DNA from 3 places in the Lelliottia sp. CFBP8978 genome. Region 2 is predicted to be linked to each of the others. Evidence: predicted binding sites of a transcription regulator. Region 2 holds the regulator's gene; each other region holds the start of a gene.
The links. Region 2 encodes sigma-54, which starts transcription at its own class of promoters, with help from an activator protein. Its sites were predicted from a motif close to GTTGGCACANNTTTCGCTNT; they were not measured.
Positions count from the first base shown of each region.

Region 1 (4,231 bases), 1.7 Mb from region 2:
CACTCAATCTTATCAGGCGTTGTAAGCGTTCTCGCCGTGGCTGTTCACGTCCAGGCCTTCACGCTCTTGCTCTTCTGGTACACGCAGGCCAACGGTCATGTCCGCCAGCTTGTAACCGATAAAGGCCACTACACCGGACCAGACGATGGTGATGCCGATACTTTCCAGCTGAACCAGAACCTGATGGCCCATGGTCACGCCTTCTGCGTAGCCCACACCGCCCAGAGACGTTGCCGCAAAGATACCGGTCATGATGCAACCCACGATGCCGCATACGCCGTGCACGCCGAACACATCACAAGGATCATCCACACGCAGCAGACGTTTCAGCGCCGTCACGCCCCACAGTCCAGCCAGACCGGCCACCAGGCCCACCAGCAGCGCACCGCCGACACCCACGAAACCGCAGGCCGGAGTGATACCTACCAGACCGGCAATCGCACCGGAACACGCGCCCAACAGAGACGGTTTGCCGCGAACGACCCACTCGCCAAATACCCAGGAGAGGATGGCACCCGCGGTGGCGACCACGGTGTTAACGAATGCCAGCGCCGCGATTTCGTTTGCAGCACTTGCTGAACCGGCGTTGAAGCCGAACCAGCCAAAGTAGAGGATCGCCGTACCGGTGAAGACCATCGGCAGGTTGTGCGGTTTGAATGCTTCTTTACCAAAGCCCACACGTTTGCCAATCAGGTATGCACCCACCAGGCCTGCTACCGCGGCGTTAATATGCACCACCGTGCCGCCAGCGAAGTCCAGCGCGCCATGTGAAGCCAGCAGACCGCCGCCCCAGACCATATGCGCGATAGGCACATAAGAAAGCGTCAGCCACACGACGACAAAGATCAGAACCGCTGAGAAGCGAATACGCTCAGCCAGCGCGCCGACAATCAGCCCCACCGTGATACAGGCGAACGATCCCTGGAACGCGACGTGGATGTACTGATAGAAGCTGCCCATCAAGGCAGTCAGTTCGATGTTTTTCAGCATCGCCCAGTTAAAGTTACCGAAGAAGGCATTCCCTTCGCCGAAGGCCAGAGAGTAGCCATATACCACCCACAGAACGCAGACCAGCGCGAACGTGACCGCAACCTGAGTCAGCATAGAGAGCACGTTTTTACCGCGGATCAGGCCGCCGTAAAACAGCGCAATACCCGGAATGGTCATGAACAGCACCAGCGCGGTGCAGATCATCATAAAGGCGTTATCAGCCTTATCCGCTACCGCAGGGGCAGCCATCGCCAGGCCCGGCAGCAGTGCCAGAGACCCCAGAGCCATTTTGATTGTTGCTTTCTTCATTTTCTCGATCCCTATCACTGTGTGCCAGGAGTTACTTACAGTGCTGCTTCGTCAGCTTCGCCCGTACGGATGCGAATGACGCGCTGCAATTCGGCAACGAAAATTTTGCCGTCGCCAATTTTTCCGGTGTAGGCCGCTTTGCTAACGACATCAATCACCTCATCGAGCTGATCGTCAGCGATCGCCACATCAATCTTCACTTTTGGCAGGAAGTTGACGCTGTATTCCGCTCCACGATAGAGCTCCGCGTGGCCCTTCTGACGACCAAAGCCTTTCACTTCGGTGACAGTCAGTCCCTGAATACCCATTGAAGACAACGCTTCACGCACGTCTTCAAGTTTGAATGGTTTGATGACAACCGTAACCAGCTTCATAGTTCCTCTCCAGTCAGAATTCGATAATGGCCGCAGCTAATACACAGGAGTTATTGCAAGCAGTGTGCCAGAGTTGGAAAAAAAGCAGAAATCAGGCTGGAGTAGCGGATACAGGCGAGACGCAACGCGTGGATAAAAAAAACGCACCATGACAGTGCAGGGTGCGTTTCTTTTTTGCACCAACAGAAATCCCTGTTAGCGCTATGCTTGTTTTTGGTGCATCAGGCGCTAAGCGTCTGATCCTCGCGCGTACTGGCCGCCAGCTCTTCGCCCGCCAGCTGCAGTTGATACATTTGCCAGTAGCGCCCTTTCGCTTCGAGAAGCTGACGATGCGTACCCCGTTCAACGGCCTGACCGCGATGCAGCACCAGAATAGTGTCGGCCTCGACAATCGTCGAAAGCCGGTGCGCAATCACGACCAGCGTCGTCTGTTCCCGCACAGCCGCCAGCGCCTGCTGGATAGCCTGCTCCGTACCGGAATCAATACTTGCGGTCGCTTCGTCGAGGATCAGCACCTGCGGCGTCTCAATCAGCACGCGCGCCAGGGCCAGCAGCTGTTTCTGCCCGACCGACAGATTATTTCCCTGCTCGCCGAGCCGGGTGTAAATCCCTTCACTCATCTCACGCGCCAGATCCGCCAGCTGGACTTTCTCCAGCACTGCCCAGACCTGTTCTTCACTGAACGGGCGACCCAGCGTGACATTGGCGTAGAAGGAATCGGCCATCACCACCGGATCCTGCTGGACCATCGCCACGCCCTTGCGCAGCGTGCTGTGGCTAAGGGTTGAGAGAGGACGACCATCGAGGCGAATTTCACCTTTTGTGAGCGGGTAGTAGCCCATCAGCAGGCTGGCGAGCGTGCTCTTTCCGCTGCCGGTATGCCCCACTAACGCCACAAAGCTGCGCGAGGGAATATCGAGGTCAATGTCCTGCAGCACCAGCCGATCATCGCGATAGGCAAAGGAGACGTTATCAATCGAAATGGCGCCGCTTTGCAGTTCCCGTTCGTCATCGCCATAGGTTTGTCGCGGCCTGTCCATCAACTCAAAGACGCGTTCCCCGGCGACCACCGCCTGTTGCAGCATGGATTGCTGCGTCGTCAGCTCAATCAGCGGTTCGTTAAGGCGTCCCAGATAGCTAATAAACGCATACAGCACACCGACCTCTATTGAGCTGCCCGAACCTAAGCCGAATAACATCAGCAGCCCGCACAAGACCAGGGCCGAAAAAAGGCTCAACAACGGGCGTAACAGAAAACCATCCAGCCGCAGCGTTTGCATACGCGCCATGTAGTGCGAGCGACTCGCTTCACCCATTCGTTCGCCAAAACGCGCCTGCTGACGGAACTGCTGAATGACGCTCATCCCGTTAATGACCTCGTTAAACCCGTCGTTGATATCAGCCAGATACCCACGCACGCGCCGAACGATAGGCGTGCTGTAGCGTTGATAAATCACCATCACGATTAGCACGGCCGGGAAGATAGTGATGGCCACCAGCGCCATCCGCCAGTCGAGGCTAAACATCGCCACCAGCATTGCCCCGATAAGCGCCGCGCTGCGCAATACCGTCGCCACCACGGTGACGTACAAATCGCGGATCACTTCGGTATCGTTGGTCACGCGGGAAATCACCTGACCGACGGGTTGAGTATCAAATTCACTTAACGGCTGGCGCAGCGCCGCATCCATAACGTCCGTTCGCAGCTGTTGCACCACTCCGACGGCCGCCTGGTTAAACAGGAGTGATTGCGCATAATGCAGCGACGCGGCAAGCAGTTGCAGGCCGACATACGCCACCGCCAGCCCGGTAACCAGCCCGAGCGGGAGATAGCTTTTGGCCACCATATTGTCGATAAAATAGCTGATTAACAGCGGCCCGCTGACTTCCGCAATCGCCGCAATCCACAGCATGATGACCGCAATCGAGAGCGGTTTACGCCACGGAGAGCCGTAGGCCAACAGGCGCTTCAGCGTGGGCCAGAGCTGGATAAACTTACGCATCGGCGGCCTCCTCACTCTGTTCAGGCGCATCATCCAGCGCAGCCTCAAGCTGTTGATAGCGATACATATCGCGATACCATCCCGGCTGTTCCGCAAGGTGATCGTGGTGACCACGCTGGGCGATATGCCCGTGCTGCATCACCAGAATTTCGTTCGCTTCAGTCAGGGCTGACAGACGATGGGCGCTAATAATCACCGTGCGCCCTTCTCCCCACTGACGCAGGTTATGCAGGATCTGGTGCTCCGTACGTCCATCGACGGCAGAAAGCGCGTCGTCGAGAATCAGGATTTCGGCATTCAGCAACAGGGCGCGAGCGATAGAAATACGCTGCTTCTGACCGCCAGAGAGCATCACGCCGCGCTCACCCACTTCGGTTTCATATCCCTGCGGCAGGCGCAGAATATCGTCATGGACGCTGGCAAGCCGCGCCACATGCTCGATCTCTTCCTGTGTCGCATTCGGGCGACCCAGCGCAATGTTATTCGCCACCGTATCAGAGAATAAAAATGGTGTCTGACTGACCACCGCCAGGCGACTGCGCCAGGCATCCAGCC
Region 1 is NZ_CM188253.1:1,065,447-1,069,677, reverse strand. It holds gene amtB (ammonium transporter AmtB) at 13-1,299, opposite strand; gene glnK (P-II family nitrogen regulator) at 1,335-1,673, opposite strand; gene SOM82_RS04935 (SmdB family multidrug efflux ABC transporter permease/ATP-binding protein) at 1,895-3,676, opposite strand; gene SOM82_RS04930 (SmdA family multidrug ABC transporter permease/ATP-binding protein) at 3,669-4,231, opposite strand, start outside.
Region 1: the regulator sigma-54 is predicted to act here: its motif matches at 1,726-1,745, upstream of glnK (P-II family nitrogen regulator).

Region 2 (4,231 bases):
GACGATCATCAGCACCATGTTCCGTTTCTCCTCACGACGACAGATGTGAAGGCTATCTCCTGGTTACGCATCATCGTGATGGCCTTCCGCTTCGGTGATAATTTGATACAGCTCCTCATCACTTTGGGCTGCGCGCAGGCGGCGGCAAATCGTTTTATCCGCCAGACGTTTAGCGACCAGCGAAAGCGTATGCAAATGGGTTTTCGTCTGGTCAGCGGGCACCAGCAGAGCAAACAGCAGATCCACAGGCTGATTATCAATCGCATCAAAGGCGATAGGCGTTTCGAGCTGCACGAAAACACCAACGGCACGTAAGGTGTCTTCTTCCAGTTTGCCATGCGGAATGGCAATGCCGTTGCCGATACCGGTACTGCCCATTTTTTCGCGGGTCAGAATCGCTTCAAACACCACCTGGGGCGGCAGGCCTAACTGTTTTGCGGCCAGTTCACTGATGATTTCCAGAGCACGTTTTTTGCTCTGACAGTGAACGCCACTGCGGGTACATTCCTGGTTAAGGACATTACTCAATTGAAGAGCCGAATCGTTGTTCATCATAATTTCACCTAAGCGCTAACCGTACAAATGGCCTGTTGTGTTTCACAACAGGCCGTCCTGCACCCGTTAACTGCCCGGACAATTAGTGTTGTTTCAGTTTATCTTTATGTTTATTAAGCTGTCGTGCCAGCTTGTCAATCAAGCCGTCGATAGCCGCGTACATGTCTTGCCCTTCCGCACTGGCATGGATTTCACCCCCGTTGATGTGCAGGGTTGCGTCCGAGATATGAGTCACTTTCTCCACTTTTAACACAATGTAGACCTGATTGATCCTCTCGAAATATTGCTCCAGCTTAGCGAATTTTGTATTCACAAAATCGCGTAACGCTTCGGTGATTTCGACGTTGTGTCCTGTGATGTTGAGCTGCATAGTGTCTTCCTTATCGGTTGTGTCAAACCAGTTGTTTACGCTGGTTAGACGGCGGAATGGATAAAGACTCTCGATACTTCGCAACAGTACGACGTGCCACCATAATACCCTGGTCGGACAGCATGGTGGTTAACTTACTGTCACTCAGTGGCTTCGCGGGATTTTCCGCGGCGATCAACTTCTTCACCAGTGCGCGGATCGCCGTTGACGAGGCTTCGCCGCCGCCCTCGGTATTCACATGGCTGGAGAAGAAATACTTAAGCTCAAAAATACCGCGCGGACTGTGCAGATACTTCTGCGTGGTCACGCGGGAGATAGTGGATTCATGCATCTCGACGGCCTGGGCAATATCGGCCAGCACCATCGGTTTCATAAACTCGTCACCTTTTTCAAAAAAGGCCTGCTGCTGCTCAACAATGCAGCGGCTGACGCGCAGTAATGTATCATTGCGGCTCTCCAGGCTTTTTATCAGCCATCGCGCTTCCTGAAGATTGCTACGAATATACTGGTTGTCGGAATCATTGCGCACACTGGTGCACATAGAGGCGTATTGCTGATTGATTTGCAGGCGGGGAATGCTGTCGGAATTGAGCTCAACGCTCCAGCGGCCGTTATGCTTTCTCACCAATACGTCAGGAATAACGTATTCGGGTTCGCTGGTCTGGATCGATTGCCCAGGGCGCGGATCGAGCGATTGAATCAGATTGACCGCTTCTTTCAGCACATCTTCTTTGAGCCGGGTCACGCGCATTAGCGTTCGGAAATCGTGGTTCGCCAGCAGATCGAGGTGATCGCTAATGATCAAGCGTGCTTCATCGATCCAGGGAGTCTCTTTCGCGAATTGCGAAAGCTGGATCAGCAGGCAGTCGCGCAGATCTTTCGCCGCAACGCCAACAGGATCAAAGCGCTGAATGCGTTTAAGTACGGCTTCTATTTCATCAAGATCGACTTCGCCATCACCGATGCTTTCGAGGATATCGTCCAGCGATACGGTCAAATAGCCGGTGTCGTCAACCGCATCGACAATCGAGGTTGCGATCGCGCGATCGGTTTCGGTAAAAGGCGTCAGCTCTACCTGCCACATCAGGTAATCCTGAAGCGACTGCGTGGTTTCACCCTGATAAACCGGTAACTCGTCATCCTGATAGTCGGCACGCGTCCCGGACGGCGTTCCGGCGGTGTAGATTTCATCCCAGCTGGCATCTAACGGCAGCTCATCCGGCATCTCTTTTTGTTCAAGAGCGTCAGCCGTATCGAGCGCTTCAGTATCCTGTTTTTCCTGGGTATCTACCTCGTCATGAAGATCGGTTTGCTCCAGCAGCGGGTTGCTATCCAGGGCTTGCTGGAGTTCCTGCTGGAGTTCTAACGTGGACAGTTGCAACAGACGAATCGCCTGTTGTAGCTGTGGCGTCATTGCCAACTGCTGGCTGAGCCTTAATTGCAAACCTTGCTTCATGTTCAGAGCGTTTTTCTCCGGTTATACCCGTCATACTTCAAACTGCATGTGCGGTGACTGCGCTCACTCATCCCAGCCACTTACTGAGGTAAGCTCCAGGGACTCACTTATTTGCCGTCTGCCTGCCGCTCGACTTATTCAAAGTATATGCGTGACTTAACCTCTACCCTATCAGAGTCTGAAGTCTTCCCCAAGGTACACGCGCTTCACTTGCTCATCTTCAAGGATTTGCTGTGGGGTTCCGTGGGCGATTAAATGGCCCTGGCTGACGATATAAGCGCGTTCGCAGACGGCCAGTGTTTCACGCACGTTGTGGTCCGTGATGAGGACACCGAGGCCGCTGTCGCGCAGATGCTCGATAATACGTTTGATGTCGATAACAGAAATCGGGTCGACGCCTGCAAATGGCTCATCCAGAAGAATAAATTTCGGATTTGCTGCAAGAGCGCGGGCGATCTCTACGCGGCGGCGTTCACCACCGGAAAGCGACTGGCCCATGCTGTCGCGCAGATGCTCAATATGGAACTCTTCCATCAGCTCATTAGCACGATCCTGGCGCTGTTCGGCGGTCAAATCGTCACGGATTTGCAGAACAGCCATCAGATTGTCGAACACGCTCAGGCGGCGGAAAATAGAGGCTTCCTGCGGCAGGTAGCCAATTCCACGACGCGCGCGGGCGTGCAGCGGCAGAATACTGATGTCTTCGTCATCAATGATAATGTTACCGGCATCGCGCGCGACAATCCCGACCACCATGTAGAAGGTGGTTGTTTTGCCCGCGCCGTTAGGACCCAACAGGCCAACGATTTCGCCGGATTTGACGGTCAGACTGACATCTTCCACTACGCGACGGCCTTTGTAGGCTTTGGCGAGGTTCTTTGCAGTTAATGTTGCCATAACGAATTAGTTACTCTTTTTCTGTGCCGGAGCCTGGTCTTTGCCTTTGTCCTGCAGCTGAGACGGAACCAGAACGGTGGTGACGCGCTTGCCTTTCTCGCTGGAAGCCTGCATTTTTTGCTCTTTCACCAGGTAAGTGATTTTGTCACCGGTGATGTTGCTGTCCAGCTGCTCCAGATAGGCATTGCCGGTCAGAATGACCAGATCCTTCGCCAGTTCATAGTGCATATGAGACGCACGGCCTTTCACTGGCTTACCGTTGTCCTGCATCTGGTAGAAGGTGGCAGGATTGCCGTAGCCATCAATGATCTCTTTGCCTTGCTCGCCGCCCGGACGGGTGACAACCACTTTGTCGGCATTGATTTTGATTGTGCCCTGAGTCATCACAACATTGCCCGTGAAGGTCACAACGTTGCCCTGCATATCAAGCGACTGAGTATCAGATTCGATATGAATGGGCTGCTCAGTATCGCCCGTCACAGCAAGCGCAGGGAGACTGGCGGCCAGCAGCGCGCTGGCGATGATAAAATTAAGGCTGAGTTTGTTTGTTTTGAATTTCATAGGAGGTTCTAACCTTTTCAATCAGCTCGGCGTTTTTGCTGCGTAAGTTTCCGCGCATTCTCAGACCGCTGGAATTAAATGTTGTCCCGTATAACGTGACCAGATCTTGTGAAGTGACATCCTGGGTGACCAGGTTGATCTGGGCATTATCCGTCGTAATTTTGCGCAGTTGAGAGTCAGCGGTCAGAGCGTTGACTTCAACATGACCATACAGATAAAGCATACGGTCATTCGTCAATTTTGCTCTGTCAGATTTAATCGACCACGTCGGCACTTTGTTGGTATCAAATGTGGTCATGACCGGCTGAGTAAACCACGAGATACCTTCCTCGGAAAAATATTCAACATGCTGGGCGATCAGGCGATAATTCAGGGCACCTTCCGGGCTGTAA
Region 2 is NZ_CM188253.1:3,901,285-3,905,515, reverse strand. It holds gene rapZ (RNase adapter RapZ) at 1-18, opposite strand, end outside; gene ptsN (PTS IIA-like nitrogen regulatory protein PtsN) at 64-555, opposite strand; gene hpf (ribosome hibernation promoting factor) at 638-925, opposite strand; gene rpoN (RNA polymerase factor sigma-54) at 948-2,381, opposite strand; gene lptB (LPS export ABC transporter ATP-binding protein) at 2,553-3,278, opposite strand; gene lptA (lipopolysaccharide ABC transporter substrate-binding protein LptA) at 3,285-3,839, opposite strand; gene lptC (LPS export ABC transporter periplasmic protein LptC) at 3,808-4,231, opposite strand, start outside.

Region 3 (4,231 bases), 520 kb from region 2:
GGTCGGCCTGTTCAATGATGACGTTGGTGTACTCGGCCAGTGCCGGATCCGGCAGCGCTTTGGTTAACAGCTGAGCCGCGCCCCGGAGCCCACCGAGTGGATTTTTGATTTCATGGGCAAGTCCACGCACCAGATCGCGAGCGGCGATTTGCTGGGCATGCTGGAGTTGCTCCTGGCTGAGCCGCCGCAGATTATCCATCGGCGCCATCTCCAGCAGAATCAGACCGTCCGGCAGACGTTGCGCCGTCAGCGAAAGAATATGCGAGCGCCCGTCGATCACCAGCGTCACTTCGTTATCGGTAAAGCCTTGGCCCGCCGATAAGCTTTCCTGCATCAGGGCAATATTCAGCGAAAAATAGCTCAACAGTTCTGGCAGCGGTGTACCAAATAATTTACGCGAGCTTTGGGCGAGCAACTGCTGCGCCGCAGGGTTGGCGTAATGGACAGCCAGCTCGTCGTCGACCAGTAAGATACTGTTGATTAAAGAATTGAGGATCTGCCCAGCATCGGGCAGCGTGCCAGTTGCCATTCAGCAGTCTCCTGGAGTTGGGTGCACTAATTTAGTGCAGTATAGCGTTTTAGTGGTAAAAAGCGCGTGAGATCAGTTTGTTGGTGGAGAAAAAAGCCCATCCGGAGATGGGCTAAAAGTTTCCACGGCAACAAAAAATCTTCTGCGTCTTTCTTGCCGCAGTGGCGGCAAGAAATCCGTTGAATCAGATGAAAATTAAACGCTGTAGTACAGTTCGAACTCAACCGGGTGTGGCGTCATGCGTACACGGTCGTTCTCTTCAATACGCAGTGCGATGTAAGCATCGATAGCGTCGTCAGTGAACACACCGCCAGCAGTCAGGAACTCACGGTCTGCGTCCAGCGCATTCAGGGCTTCTTCCAGAGAACCGGCAACCTGTGGGATCTCTTTCGCTTCTTCTGGCGGCAGGTCGTACAGGTTTTTGTCCATCGCTTCGCCTGGGTGGATCTTGTTCTTAATACCATCAAGACCCGCCATCAGCAGCGCTGCGAAGCACAGGTACGGGTTAGCCGCTGGGTCCGGGAAGCGCACTTCGATACGACGCGCTTTTGGAGACGCAACCACTGGAATACGGATAGAAGCAGAGCGGTTACGGGCAGAGTACGCCAGCATCACTGGAGCTTCGTAGCCTGGGACCAGACGCTTGTAGGAGTTGGTGGTTGGGTTCGCCAGGGCGTTGATCGCTTTAGCGTGCTTGATGACACCACCGATGTAGAACAGCGCCTGCTCGGACAGACCCGCATATTTGTCGCCAGAGAACAGGTTAGTCCCGTTCTTGGAGAGAGACATGTGGCAGTGCATGCCGGAACCGTTATCGCCGAACATTGGTTTTGGCATAAAGGTCGCGGTTTTACCGAAGCGGTGTGCAACGTTGTGCACCACATATTTGTAGATCTGAATTTCGTCCGCTTTTTTGGTCATGGTGTTAAAGCGGGTGGCGATTTCGTTCTGACCCGCAGTCGCCACTTCGTGGTGATGCGCTTCAACAACCAGGCCCATCTCTTCCATGATCAGACACATGGTAGAACGGATGTCCTGAGAAGAATCGACCGGAGGAACCGGGAAGTAACCGCCTTTCACGCCTGGACGGTGACCTTTGTTACCACCTTCGTATTTGGTGGAAGAGTTCCATGCGCCTTCGATATCGTCGATAGCCACGTGGGAACCGGAGATAGACGCACCAAAGCGAATATCGTCGAACAGGAAGAACTCTGGCTCTGGCCCGAACAGCACGGTGTCCGCGATACCGGTAGAACGCAGATACTCTTCAGCGCGTTTTGCGATGGAGCGTGGGTCGCGGTCGTAGCCCTGCAGTGTGCCTGGCTCGAGGATATCGCAACGGATGATCAGGGTAGACTCTTCGTAGAACGGGTCAATGAGCGCAGTGGTTGCGTCAGGCATCAGCACCATGTCGGATTCGTTGATGCCTTTCCAGCCGCCGATAGAGGAGCCGTCAAACATTTTGCCTTCTTCAAAGAATTCGGCATTTACCTGGTGAGCAGGGATCGTGACGTGCTGTTCTTTGCCTTTAGTATCGGTGAAGCGCAGATCAACAAACTTCACTTCGTGTTCGTTCAGCATCGTCAAAACGTGTTCAGCGGACATACTTAACTCTCCCGGATTGGTCATTGTCGTCGTGGTAACGAGGTCTTCAATTCTGTGTTATGCAGGCGTTGTTGCCATATTTTTTATAAAGCGAAATCTGTGCCAACTTTTAAATCACCCCCAAAAGGCGTTATCATGCACTTCATAGTGCAAATGAGCTGCACCACGATAGTCATCTTGCACCAGTATAGTGCTTCAGTGTGAACATTGAGCACCATATTGGTGCAATTTTCGTTAAAGTGCACTTTTTACGCTGCGTGAAAGCGATCACAAAGCAACTCTGCGATACTTGTTTGCGGAGGATGTTTGTGATCCTGTTTAGTCCTGCGATTAATCCGTGTACAATAACGCGCTATTTCTAAATGCCTGAGGCAAAGTTGTGATCGAAAATCTGCGTAATATCGCCATCATCGCGCACGTTGACCATGGTAAAACTACCCTGGTTGATAAGCTGCTGCAGCAATCTGGTACCTTCAGTAATGAACGTGCTGAAGCCACCGAACGCGTGATGGACTCCAACGATTTGGAGAAAGAGCGTGGGATTACCATCCTCGCTAAAAACACCGCTATCAAATGGAATGACTACCGTATCAACATCGTTGATACCCCAGGGCACGCCGACTTCGGTGGTGAAGTTGAACGTGTAATGTCCATGGTAGACTCCGTTCTGCTGGTCGTTGACGCAATGGATGGCCCAATGCCGCAGACGCGCTTCGTAACCAAAAAGGCATTTGCCCATGGTTTGAAGCCAATCGTGGTTATTAACAAAGTTGACCGTCCTGGCGCGCGTCCTGACTGGGTTGTGGATCAGGTGTTTGACCTGTTCGTTAACCTTGACGCAAGCGACGAGCAACTCGATTTCCCAATCATTTATGCATCTGCATTGATGGGTATCGCCGGCAACGACCACACTGATATGGCGGAAGACATGACCCCGCTGTACCAGGCGATTGTTGACCACGTTAAAGCACCAAGCGTTGACCTTGATGGTCCGTTCCAGATGCAAATCTCCCAGCTGGATTACAACAACTACGTTGGTGTAATCGGCATCGGTCGTATCAAGCGCGGTAAAGTGAAGCCTAACCAGCAGATCACTGTTATCGACAGCGAAGGTAAAACGCGTAACGGTAAAGTCGGTAAAGTGCTGACTCACCTCGGTCTGGAGCGTATTGAATCCACCGAAGCCGAAGCGGGCGATATCATTGCTATCACCGGTCTGGGCGAGCTGAACATCTCCGACACCCTTTGCGACCCGCAAAATGTTGAAGCACTGCCAGCGCTGTCTGTTGATGAACCGACTGTAACCATGTTCTTCAACGTCAACACCTCTCCGTTCTGTGGCAAAGAAGGTAAATACGTTACCTCTCGTCAGATCCTTGACCGCCTGAACAAAGAGCTGGTGCACAACGTCGCGCTGCGCGTTGAAGAAACCGAAGATGCGGACGCGTTCCGTGTATCCGGTCGTGGTGAGCTGCACCTGTCTGTGCTTATCGAAAACATGCGTCGTGAAGGCTTCGAACTGGCTGTGTCCCGTCCGAAAGTTATCAACCGTTTGATCGATGGCCGCATGCAAGAGCCGTTCGAGAACGTAACGCTGGATATCGAAGAACAGCACCAGGGTTCTGTGATGCAGGCGATGGGCGAGCGTAAGGGCGATGTCAAAGACATGATCCCTGACGGCAAAGGCCGTATTCGTCTGGATTACCTGATCCCGGCACGTGGCCTGATTGGCTTCCGTACCGAGTTCATGACCATGACCTCTGGTACTGGTCTTCTGTACTCCACCTTCAGCCACTACGATGACGTTAAACCGGGTGAAATCGGCCAGCGCCAGAACGGCGTGCTGATCTCCAACGGCCAGGGTAAAGCAGTTGCGTTCGCACTGTTCAGCCTGCAGGATCGCGGTAAGCTGTTCCTGGGTCACGGTGCAGAAGTTTACGAAGGCCAGATCATCGGTATTCACAGCCGTTCTAACGACCTGACGGTAAACTGCCTGACCGGTAAGAAACTGACCAACATGCGTGCTTCTGGTACTGACGAAGCAACCACGCTGGTTCCGGCACAGAAAATGTCTCTTGAGCAGGCTCTGGAATTTAT
Region 3 is NZ_CM188253.1:4,424,889-4,429,119, reverse strand. It holds gene glnL (nitrogen regulation protein NR(II)) at 1-529, opposite strand, end outside; gene glnA (glutamate--ammonia ligase) at 725-2,134, opposite strand; gene typA (ribosome-dependent GTPase TypA) at 2,514-4,231, shown strand, end outside.
Region 3: the regulator sigma-54 is predicted to act here: its motif matches at 2,222-2,241, upstream of glnA (glutamate--ammonia ligase).